One region of the Mesorhizobium sp. M0058 genome, then DNA from elsewhere that is predicted to be linked to it. Evidence: predicted binding sites of a transcription regulator. Region 1 holds the regulator's gene; the other holds the start of a gene.
What was found. Region 1 encodes PhoB, which activates phosphate uptake and scavenging genes when phosphate is short. Its sites were predicted from a motif close to TGTCATNNANCTGTCAT; they were not measured.
Positions count from the first base shown of each region.

Region 2: NKJ75_RS16805 (bifunctional 2',3'-cyclic-nucleotide 2'-phosphodiesterase/3'-nucleotidase) is a predicted target of PhoB. The motif match lies at 2,201-2,217, and genes of this name have one in related genera.

Region 1 is NZ_JAMYUQ010000008.1:1,154-5,805, forward strand. It holds gene NKJ75_RS14850 (ROK family protein) at 253-1,488, shown strand; gene phoB (phosphate regulon transcriptional regulator PhoB) at 1,519-2,208, opposite strand; gene phoU (phosphate signaling complex protein PhoU) at 2,225-2,929, opposite strand; gene pstB (phosphate ABC transporter ATP-binding protein PstB) at 2,971-3,795, opposite strand; gene pstA (phosphate ABC transporter permease PstA) at 3,813-4,652, opposite strand, start outside.
Region 2 is NZ_JAMYUQ010000009.1:46,588-51,239, reverse strand. It holds gene NKJ75_RS16810 (SAM-dependent methyltransferase) at 1-59, shown strand, start outside; gene NKJ75_RS16805 (bifunctional 2',3'-cyclic-nucleotide 2'-phosphodiesterase/3'-nucleotidase) at 120-2,099, opposite strand; partial or broken gene NKJ75_RS16800 (NAD(P)/FAD-dependent oxidoreductase) at 2,241-3,505, opposite strand; gene NKJ75_RS16795 (5-formyltetrahydrofolate cyclo-ligase) at 3,683-4,348, shown strand; gene NKJ75_RS16790 (Lrp/AsnC family transcriptional regulator) at 4,345-4,652, opposite strand, start outside.

The sequences.
Region 1 (4,652 bases):
GCGCCGCGTGCGGCGCGACAAAACTGGCCCGAGGGCCGGCACACAGAGGCGCTATTTTTTCGAGCCTCGAAAAAATACTGGTTCAATGATAACGCGCTGTCAACATCGATTCTGATGGATTCTGATGGCCGTGCCGAATTTTTTCGAGGTCCGCAATAAACAATGACAGGGCTGCCGGCGTCTGCCAATATTTGGCTGGTGCCGTCGAACGCCGTCACTATCATGAGGCGCGAGGAGGCCGGGAGGAAACAAATGTCGGTTGGAATCCGCCACGACGATCTGCGCCGTCGCAACCGTGCGATGGTGATTTCAGCCGTGCGCCGGGCCGGCCAGCCGTCGCGGACCGAGATTGCGGCGACCACCGGCCTCAGCCACTCGACCATATCGGCAATCTCGTCTGATCTGATTCAAGAAGGCATCCTGATTGAAGGCAAACCTGGCGAGACCGGCGCACTGAAACGCGGCCGGCCGCAGGTGGGCCTTGGTCTCAACCCGGAAGCGGCGGCGGTGATGACCGTCGTGCTGTCGCTCAATTTCCTGTCCGTCACCGTCATCGACTATGCCGGCCACGTCGTCGCCGAGGAACAGCGCCGGCTGGACACGCTGACCAAGCCGCGCGACGAGCTGATTGGCGAATGCGTAGCAATCGTCCGGCGGCGGCTTGAGGATCCCGACCTCGATGTCCAGAGCATCGCCCGCATTGCCATGGGCATCCAGGGCATCACCGATTCGCAGGCGCGCGCCATGCTGTGGTCGCCGATCACGCCACTGACCGACATTGCCTTCGCCGACATGTTGGAAGCGGAATTCGGCATTCCTGCCACCATGGAGAACGATTGCAACATGATGGCGGTGGCGCTGCAATGGCGCCAGCCCGAGCGCTACCGCGACAATTTTATCGCCATCCTCTTATCGCACGGCATCGGCATGGGCCTGGTGCTGAAAGGCGAACTGTTCACCGGCACCCATTCCTCGGGCGGCGAGTTCGGCCACATGATCCACCGTCCGGGCGGCGCGCTCTGCCGCTGCGGGCGGCGCGGCTGCGTGGAAGCCTATGCCGGAAACTACGCCATCTGGCGCAGCGCCAAAATGATGGGCGAGGATGCCGAGCCGGTCGATATCGGCGACGCTGATATGCGCGCACTCGCCGCGCGCGCCCGCGAAACCGACGGCCCGGAGCGCGAAGCCTATCGCAGGGCCGGCGAGGCGCTCGGCTTCGGCCTCGGCAGCCTGTTTGCGCTGATCGATCCGGCACCCGTCGCCATGGTAGGCGTCAGCGCCGCCGCCTTCGACCTGATCGAACCGGCATTGCGCGAAGCGATCGCCCAGACCGCCGGCGGCCAGCACTCGAAATCGATCTCCTTCGACACCGAGCCCAACGAGCTGCCGCTGATCCGCGAAGGCTGTGCCATGCGCGCGCTCGGCTTCGTCGATCAGGAGATTTTCGCGCCGGGCATTCAGGCCAAATCCGGCAAGCATGTCGCCTGAATGGCCGGCAACGGCGCGACGCGCAGCATCCTAATCTTCCCTGATCGCGTAGCCGGCGCCGCGAATGGTACGGATGACATCCGGCATGCGGCCGTTGTTGACCGCTTTGCGTAAGCGCCCGACATGGACGTCGACGGTTCGCTCGTCTATATAGATCGTCTCGCCCCAGACATTGTCGAGCAGTTGGCTGCGCGAGAACACGCGGCCGGGATGGCGCATCATGAATTCGAGCAGCCGGAACTCGGTCGGTCCGAGCCTGATCTCGCTCTTCTTGCGGTAGACCCGGTGCGATTCTCGATCGAGCACGATGTCGCCGACCTTGAGCACGCTCGACAGCACTTCCGGCTTGGCCCGGCGCAGCAGCGCCTTCACGCGCGCCATGAACTCCGGCGTCGAGAATGGCTTGACCAGATAGTCGTCGGCACCGGTGGACAGGCCGCGCACGCGATCGCTTTCCTCACCGCGCGCGGTCAGCATGATGATCGGCAGCCGCTCGGTTTCGGGCCGCACTCTAAGCCGCCGGCAGAGCTCGATGCCGGAAACAGCGGGCACCATCCAGTCGAGCACCAGGAGATCGGGCACGTTTTCCTGCAGGCGGATCTCGGCTTCGTCGCCGCGTGTCACCACCTCGACCTGATAGCCTTCGGATTCGAGGTTGTAGCGGAGGAGCACGCCCAGCGGCTCCTCGTCCTCCACGACCATGATGCGTGGCGCGATCATAGGCAGTTCACCCTCATCAGGCCGGCGTGGCCATCGCCGTCTCGTCCTGCTTCGGACGATTGGCGGGCAATTGCTGGCCGGTCAGCACATAATACGCATTTTCGGCGATGTTGGTGACATGATCGCCGATGCGCTCAAGATTCTTGGCGCAGAACAAGAGATGCGTGCAGGCGGTGATGTTGCGAGGGTCTTCCATCATGTAGGTCAAGAGCTCACGAAACACGGACGTGTATTTGACGTCGATGCGCTCGTCGTCATTCCTGAGTTTTGCAAGCGCTGCCGCATCGGTGGCGGCATATTCCTCGACGACGCCTTGCACCTGGATCAGCACCAGTTGCGCCATGGCATCGATGGAGTGCGAGAGGTCGCGCGGCGTGACGCTCAAGCCCACGGTGCCGACGCGTTTGGCGATGTTCTTGGCGAGGTCGCCGATGCGCTCGAGGTCGCCCGCCATGCGGATCGAGCCGACCACGGCGCGCAGATCGTTGGCCATCGGCTGGCGCTTGGCGATCAGCGTGATGGCGCGGTCGTCCAGTTCGCGCTGGCGCGCATCCATGATGGCGTCGTCGGAAACGACACGCTGTGCCAGCGCATTGTCCGAATTGAGCAGCGCCCTGGTCGAGCCGCTGACCATCGAGCCTGCCAGATCGCCCATGTCGCGGATCAGCTTGCTGATCTGCCCGAGCTCTTCATCGAAGGAGGCGACGGTATGTTCACCCATGATCTTGGTCCTCGTGCCTGAAAATTCACCCGCCGGACGGCTCAGCCGAAGCGGCCGGTAATGTAGTCCTGGGTGCGCTTGTCGTCGGGGTTGGTGAACATCTTGTCGGTGGCGCCCTCCTCGACGAGATAGCCGAGATGGAACATCGCCGTGCGCTGCGAGACGCGCGCCGCCTGCTGCATCGAGTGGGTGACGATGACGATCGTGTAGTTCTGGCGCAGTTCGTCGATCAGCTCCTCGACACGGGCGGTGGCGATCGGATCGAGCGCCGAGCAGGGCTCGTCCATCAGGATCACCTCCGGCGACACGGCGATGGCGCGCGCGATGCACAGGCGCTGCTGCTGGCCGCCGGACAGGCCGGTGCCGGGCTCCTGCAGGCGGTCCTTGACCTCGTTCCAGATCGCAGCCTTCTTCAGGCTCTGCTCGACGATCTGGTCCATGTCGGACTTGCGCTTGGCCAGCCCATGGATGCGCGGGCCGTAGGCGACGTTCTCGTAGATCGACTTCGGGAACGGGTTGGGTTTCTGGAACACCATGCCGACGCGGGCGCGCAGTTCGACGACATCGATGTTCTTGTCGTAGATGTCGTCTTCATCGAGCGTGATCTTGCCGGTCACCCGCGCCGAATCGATGGTGTCGTTCATGCGGTTGAGGCAGCGCAGGAAGGTCGACTTGCCGCAGCCGGACGGGCCGATCAGCGCCGTCACCTGGTTCTGGCGGATGTCGAGATTGACGTCGAACAACGCCTGCTTCTCGCCGTAGAAGACGCCGACCTTGTCGCCGCGCATCTTGATGACTTCGTTCGACTTGGCGTTCATTTTGTCGCCCACTGCATTCTCAAGGGACTGTTCGGTCATGATGTTCATACCAAATTGCCTTTTTTCTACCAGCGCCGCTCGAACCGGCGCCGGAGCACGATCGCGGTGATGTTCATGGCCATGAGGAAGACGAGCAGGATGATGATGGCGCCGGACATGCGCTCGACAAAAGCGCGCTCAGCCTCGTTTGCCCACATATAGATCTGAACCGGCAGCGCGGTCGCCGGATCGAAAGGCGTCGTCGGATAATCGGCGACGAAAGCGACCATGCCGATCAAGAGCAGCGGTGCTGTCTCGCCGAGCGCACGCGCCAGGCCCATGATGGTGCCGGTAAGGATGCCTGGGGCGGCAAGCGGCAGGATGTGATGGAACACCATCTGCATCTTGGAGGCGCCGAGACCTAGGGCCGCCGAGCGGATCGACGGCGGCACCGCGGCGAGGGCGGCGCGCGTGGCGATGATTATGGTCGGCAATGTCATCAAGGTCAGCACCAGGCCGCCGACGAAGGAAGCCGAGCGCGGCATGCCGAGGAAGTTGATGAACACGGCAAGGCCAAGCAGACCGAAGACGATCGACGGCACCGCCGCGAGATTGTTGATGTTGACCTCGATCAGGTCGGTGAAGCGGTTCTTCTTGGCGAATTCCTCGAGATAGATCGAGGCGGCGACGCCGATCGGCAGCGCCAGCAACAGCACGATCACCATCATGTAGAACGAGCCGATGATCGCCACGCCCATGCCCGACGTTTCGGGCCGGCTGGAGGCGCCATAGGTGAACAGGCCGGTGTTGAAATGCTCGGCCATCACGCCGTCGGCTTTAAGCTTGTTCATCCAGTCGATCTGCTGGTTGGACACCTTGCGGCGCGCTTCATCGACGCCGAGGTCGATCTGACCCTTGAAGGCCGA
Region 2 (4,652 bases), on a different contig from region 1:
GCGAAGCCGGCTTCAGGGCCAGCTACATCGACGTGCGCCAGGTGGTCTACAAGGCCTGATCCGAAGCGTGATTGAGCGGGCGTATGCCCGCTCGTTTCCCTGTTACCTGCGCGTTTGCCTCAAAGCAGGATGCGATACTTCGCAAACCCGGATTCGCCCTCGCCGGCCGGCTCGATCTTGAGCGATTTCACCCCAAATATGAAATCCTTCGCTTTGGGGCCGGTCTCGAACACGACGCTGGTGCCGGGCAGCGGCGTGAACGACCAATTGTCGTCGGCCGAGGGGTTGATCGTGCCTTCGCTGACGACGTAGCGCACGATCACGTCGCGGTTGGTGTCCGGCGCCTCGTAGATGATCTTCGAGGCATTGATGTCGGGGAAATTGCCGCCACCGCCGGCGCGGTAATTGTTGGTGGCGACGACGAATTTCGCTGCCGGATCAATCGGCTTGCCGTCGAAGCTGAGGCCGACGATGCGGTTCGAGCCGGCATTGGCGACGCCACCCTTGGCATCGTATTTCGGCAGCTGCGACAGGTCTATTCCGTAGCTGACGCCATCGATCACATCGAAATTGTAGGACGGGAATTCGGTGTCGATGAGCGCCTGGTCGGCTTTGCCCGGCTCGATCTTCCTGAAAATGCCGGCCGACATTTCCAGCCATTCCTTCACTTGCGCGCCGGTGATTTCGACGGCACGAACCGTGTTCGGATAGAGATAGAGGTCGGCGACGTTCTTGATGGCGATGTCGCCCACCGGCACGTCGGTATAGTAGTCGGCGCCGTTGCGCCCGCCGGCCTTGAAGGGCGCCGCCGCCGACAGCAGCGGCACGTCCTTCCACTGCGTGCTTTTTAATATGTCCTTGAGGTACCAGCTCTGCGCCTGGTTGACGATCTGCACCGACGGATCGTCGGCGACCAGCGCGAAATAGGAATAGAGCGGCGCCGAGGTCTTGCCGACCGGTCGGCGGACATAGGCAAGTGTCGCCTCATGGTCCGCCTTCAGCGCATCGACGACGCGCTGGTCGTCCGCCACCGTCGGCTTGTTTGCCTTGTCGACGCGCTGGTAGATCGGCCTTGCCTCCGATGTGGCCGAGGCTACGCGCCATTTCGATCCGTCCCGTTCCAGAAGCAGATCGATCAGTCCCATATGCGAGCCCCAGAAACCGCCCATCACGGCGGGCTTGCCCTGCAGCGTGCCTTTCTCGGTGTCGACGCCTTCGAGCGCCTGAAAATCCTTCTTGCCGGGGAAGACGAGATGCTGATGGCCGGTGAACACCGCATCGATGCCTTCGACGCCGGCGACGAAGAAGGAGGCGTTCTCCATGCCGTCGCCCTGCTTGATATCGATGCCGGAATGCGAGAGCGCGATGACGATGTCGGCGCCCTCCTCCTTGATCTGCGGCACCCATGCCCTGGCCGCCTCGACGATGTCGCGCGTCCTGACATTGCCTTCCAGGTTCTTCAGGTCCCAGACCATGATCTGCGGCGGCACAAAGCCGATGATGCCGATCTTGATCGGCTGCTCGGCGCCCGACCCGTCCTTGATCTTCTTGTCGAGGATGACATAGGGCCTGAGGTAGAGCTTGTCGTCGCGCGGTTTGGCGGCAAGCTCGGTGCCGCGGATCAGATTGGCGCAGACGAAGGGGAAATTGGCTCCGGCCAGCACCTTGTCGAGGAACGACAGGCCGTAATTGAACTCGTGATTGCCGAGCGTCGAGCATTCATAGCCCAGCAGGTTCATGCCCTTCATGATCGGATGCAGATCGCCTTCCTTGAGGCCCTTCTCATAGGCGATGTAATCGCCCATCGGATTGCCCTGCAAAAGATCGCCATTGTCGATCAGCATCGCATTGGTGGCTTCCTTGCGCACCGCCGCGATCAGTGAGGCCGTCCGTGACAGGCCCATCGTGTCGTTGGCTTTGTCGGCGTAGTAGTCGTAAGGCAGCACATTCACATGAATGTCGGTGGTCTCCATGATCCTCAGATGCGCCTGATTGGCCTGCGCGCGGGCGGAAAACGGATGCAGCATGATCAGCGCCCCGCTGGCGGCCGTACCGGCAAGAAAACTACGGCGGGAGACGGGGTAATTGAGATGCGGCATTGGTTTTCCTTCCCAGCGACGTGACAAGATCCCAGCCCCGGGCGGAAGCTTCGCGCCGAAAACCGGCCATGTCCATCGGGAAGTCAGTCGATCAGCAAAAGGTGACGGCTGGATGAATATCCTTGGCCGCGGTTGAGAACCTCAGCCCTTGTCATCGTCGCCCTGGGTGATCAGCCGCGCGCTGCGCTGGCCGGTGAAATAGATCCATAGCCAGCTAAGCGACACCGAGAGCCGGTTGCGGAAACCGATCAGGAAGTAGATATGCGCCACGCCCCACAGCCACCAGGCAAGCCATCCGTGAGCTTGATCGAGCCGAAATCGATCGCGGCTGCCCACTTGCCGATCGTCGCCAGGTCGCCGGCATGTTTGTAGCGGAAAGGCCGCGGCGCGCCATCGCCGGCCAGCCGCGCCCTGATCGTCGCGGCGACATGCTTGCCCTCCTGCTTGGCCGAGGGCGCCACGCCGGGCACCGGTTTGCCGTCCGGCCGCAAGACATGCGCGGTGTCGCCGATGACGAAGATTTCAGGACTGTTCGGCACGGTCAGATCGGGCTCGACCATTACCCTGCCCGCCCGGTCCACCGGCGCGCCCAGCCACTCTCCCGCGGGTGAAGCCGCCACGCCGGCGGCCCACAGGATGGTTCGCGCCGGCAGATGCGTATCGCCAAAGACGACGCCTTCGGCATCGAGGCGCGTGACGGCGCGGCCAAGCTCGACCGTGACGCCCCGCCGCTCCAGCGCCTTGCGCGCATAGTCGGACAGCTTTGGCGCGAAATTGGCTAGGATCCTGTCTCCGGCCTCGACCAGCACCACACGCGCCTCACGCGTGTCGATGTTGCGGAATTCGCCGCGCAGCGTTTCATGCGCGAGTTCGACAATGGTGCCGGCAAGCTCCACGCCGGTCGGGCCGCCGCCGACGATGACCAGTGTCAGCAGTGCCTGGCGCTTGGCCGGATCGGTCTCGCGCTCGGCCTGCTCGAAGGCGAGCAGGATGCGCCGCCGAATGGTGGTTGCGTCTTCAAGCGTCTTCAGCCCGGGCGCGAAAGGCTCCCATTCGTCGTGGCCGAAATAAGCATGACGCGCGCCGGTGGCGAGCACCAGCGTGTCGTAGGGAACAGAACTGCCGTCCTCAAGCAGCACGCGTTTGCCTGGACGGTCGACGCCGGTGACGTTGCCGAGCAGCGTCGTCACGTCCTCGCGCTTGCGCAGCAGATGACGGATCGGCCAGGCAACTTCCGAGGTCGCCAGCGAGGTGGTCGCCACCTGGTAGAGCAGCGGCTGGAAAAGGTGATGGTTGCGCTTGTCGATCATGGTGATGCGCACGGGTGCGCCGGCCAGCGCCCGCGTGAGTTCGAGACCGCCGAACCCTGCGCCGACGACAACGACATGATGGCTGGTTTCACTCATCGCATTCACCCCTGTTTGTCTCCCTCTATCTAGCGATTTTTGTGCACCGCAACAATGTCGCGGCGAGCTAGATTGCCGCTTAAGGCTGCCCAGGACTCGTCGCCGGATGTCGCGAATGCCTATGTCGGCAAGCATGGACGGGTATAGCCTTGCAGGCTGGAACCACGGGAGTGAAGCATGGCCAACGACGATGACAAAGATGGCAAAGGGCGGGGGCAATATTCTTCGCCGCCTTGCTTCATGCACGAACTCGATCCGGAATTTCGCGCGCCATTGACCGACTGGACCGATGTGCGCCGTTGGCGCAAGGCCGAGCGCGAGCGTCTGATCGCGGCACGGTTGGCGGTTTCCGCCGATGCGCGGGTGGCGATGTCGCGGGCTATCGCCGAAGGGCTCGACGCGGCAATCGGCGACATTGCCGGCCGCATGGTCAGCCTCTATTGGCCGTTTCGCGGCGAGCCGGACCTGCGGCCGTGGATGGCGTCGATCAACGAACGCGGCGGCCGCACGGCGCTGCCCATCGTGATCGAGAAAGGCCAGCCGCTGATCTTCCGCGCTTATGTGCCCGGCGACCGGCTGGAAAAAGGCATCTGGAACATCCCGATCCCGGCCGAAGGCGAGCCGGTGCTGCCCGACATCGTCATCTCGCCGATCGTCGGCATCGACCCGCGAAACTACCGCCTGGGCTATGGCGGTGGCTTCTTCGACCGCACGCTGGCTGCCATGCCGTTCAAGCCATTGGTCATCGGCGTCGGCTACGAACTGCAGCGCATAGCCACCATCTACCCGCAGCCGCACGACATCCCGATGGACCGGCTGGTGACCGAGGCTGCTCAGGGCTAGGCCAGTTCCGGCTTCATGCCCATGGCGGTCCGGTCGACGATCTCGCGCAAGGCGAACGATGAGTTGATCTTGGTCACATGCGGCATCGCCGACAGCCACTCCTTGTGGATGCGCTCATAGTCGACCAGGTCCTTGGCGGCGATGCGCAGGATGTAGTCGTATTCGCCCGACATCAGGTGGCACGACAGCACATTCGGGCAGCGCTTGATCGCCGCCTCGAAATCCGACAGCGTCTTTTCGAACTGCCCCGACAGCGATATGTGCACGATCGCCGTCATCTGGTGGCCGAGCGCGGCATTCGAAA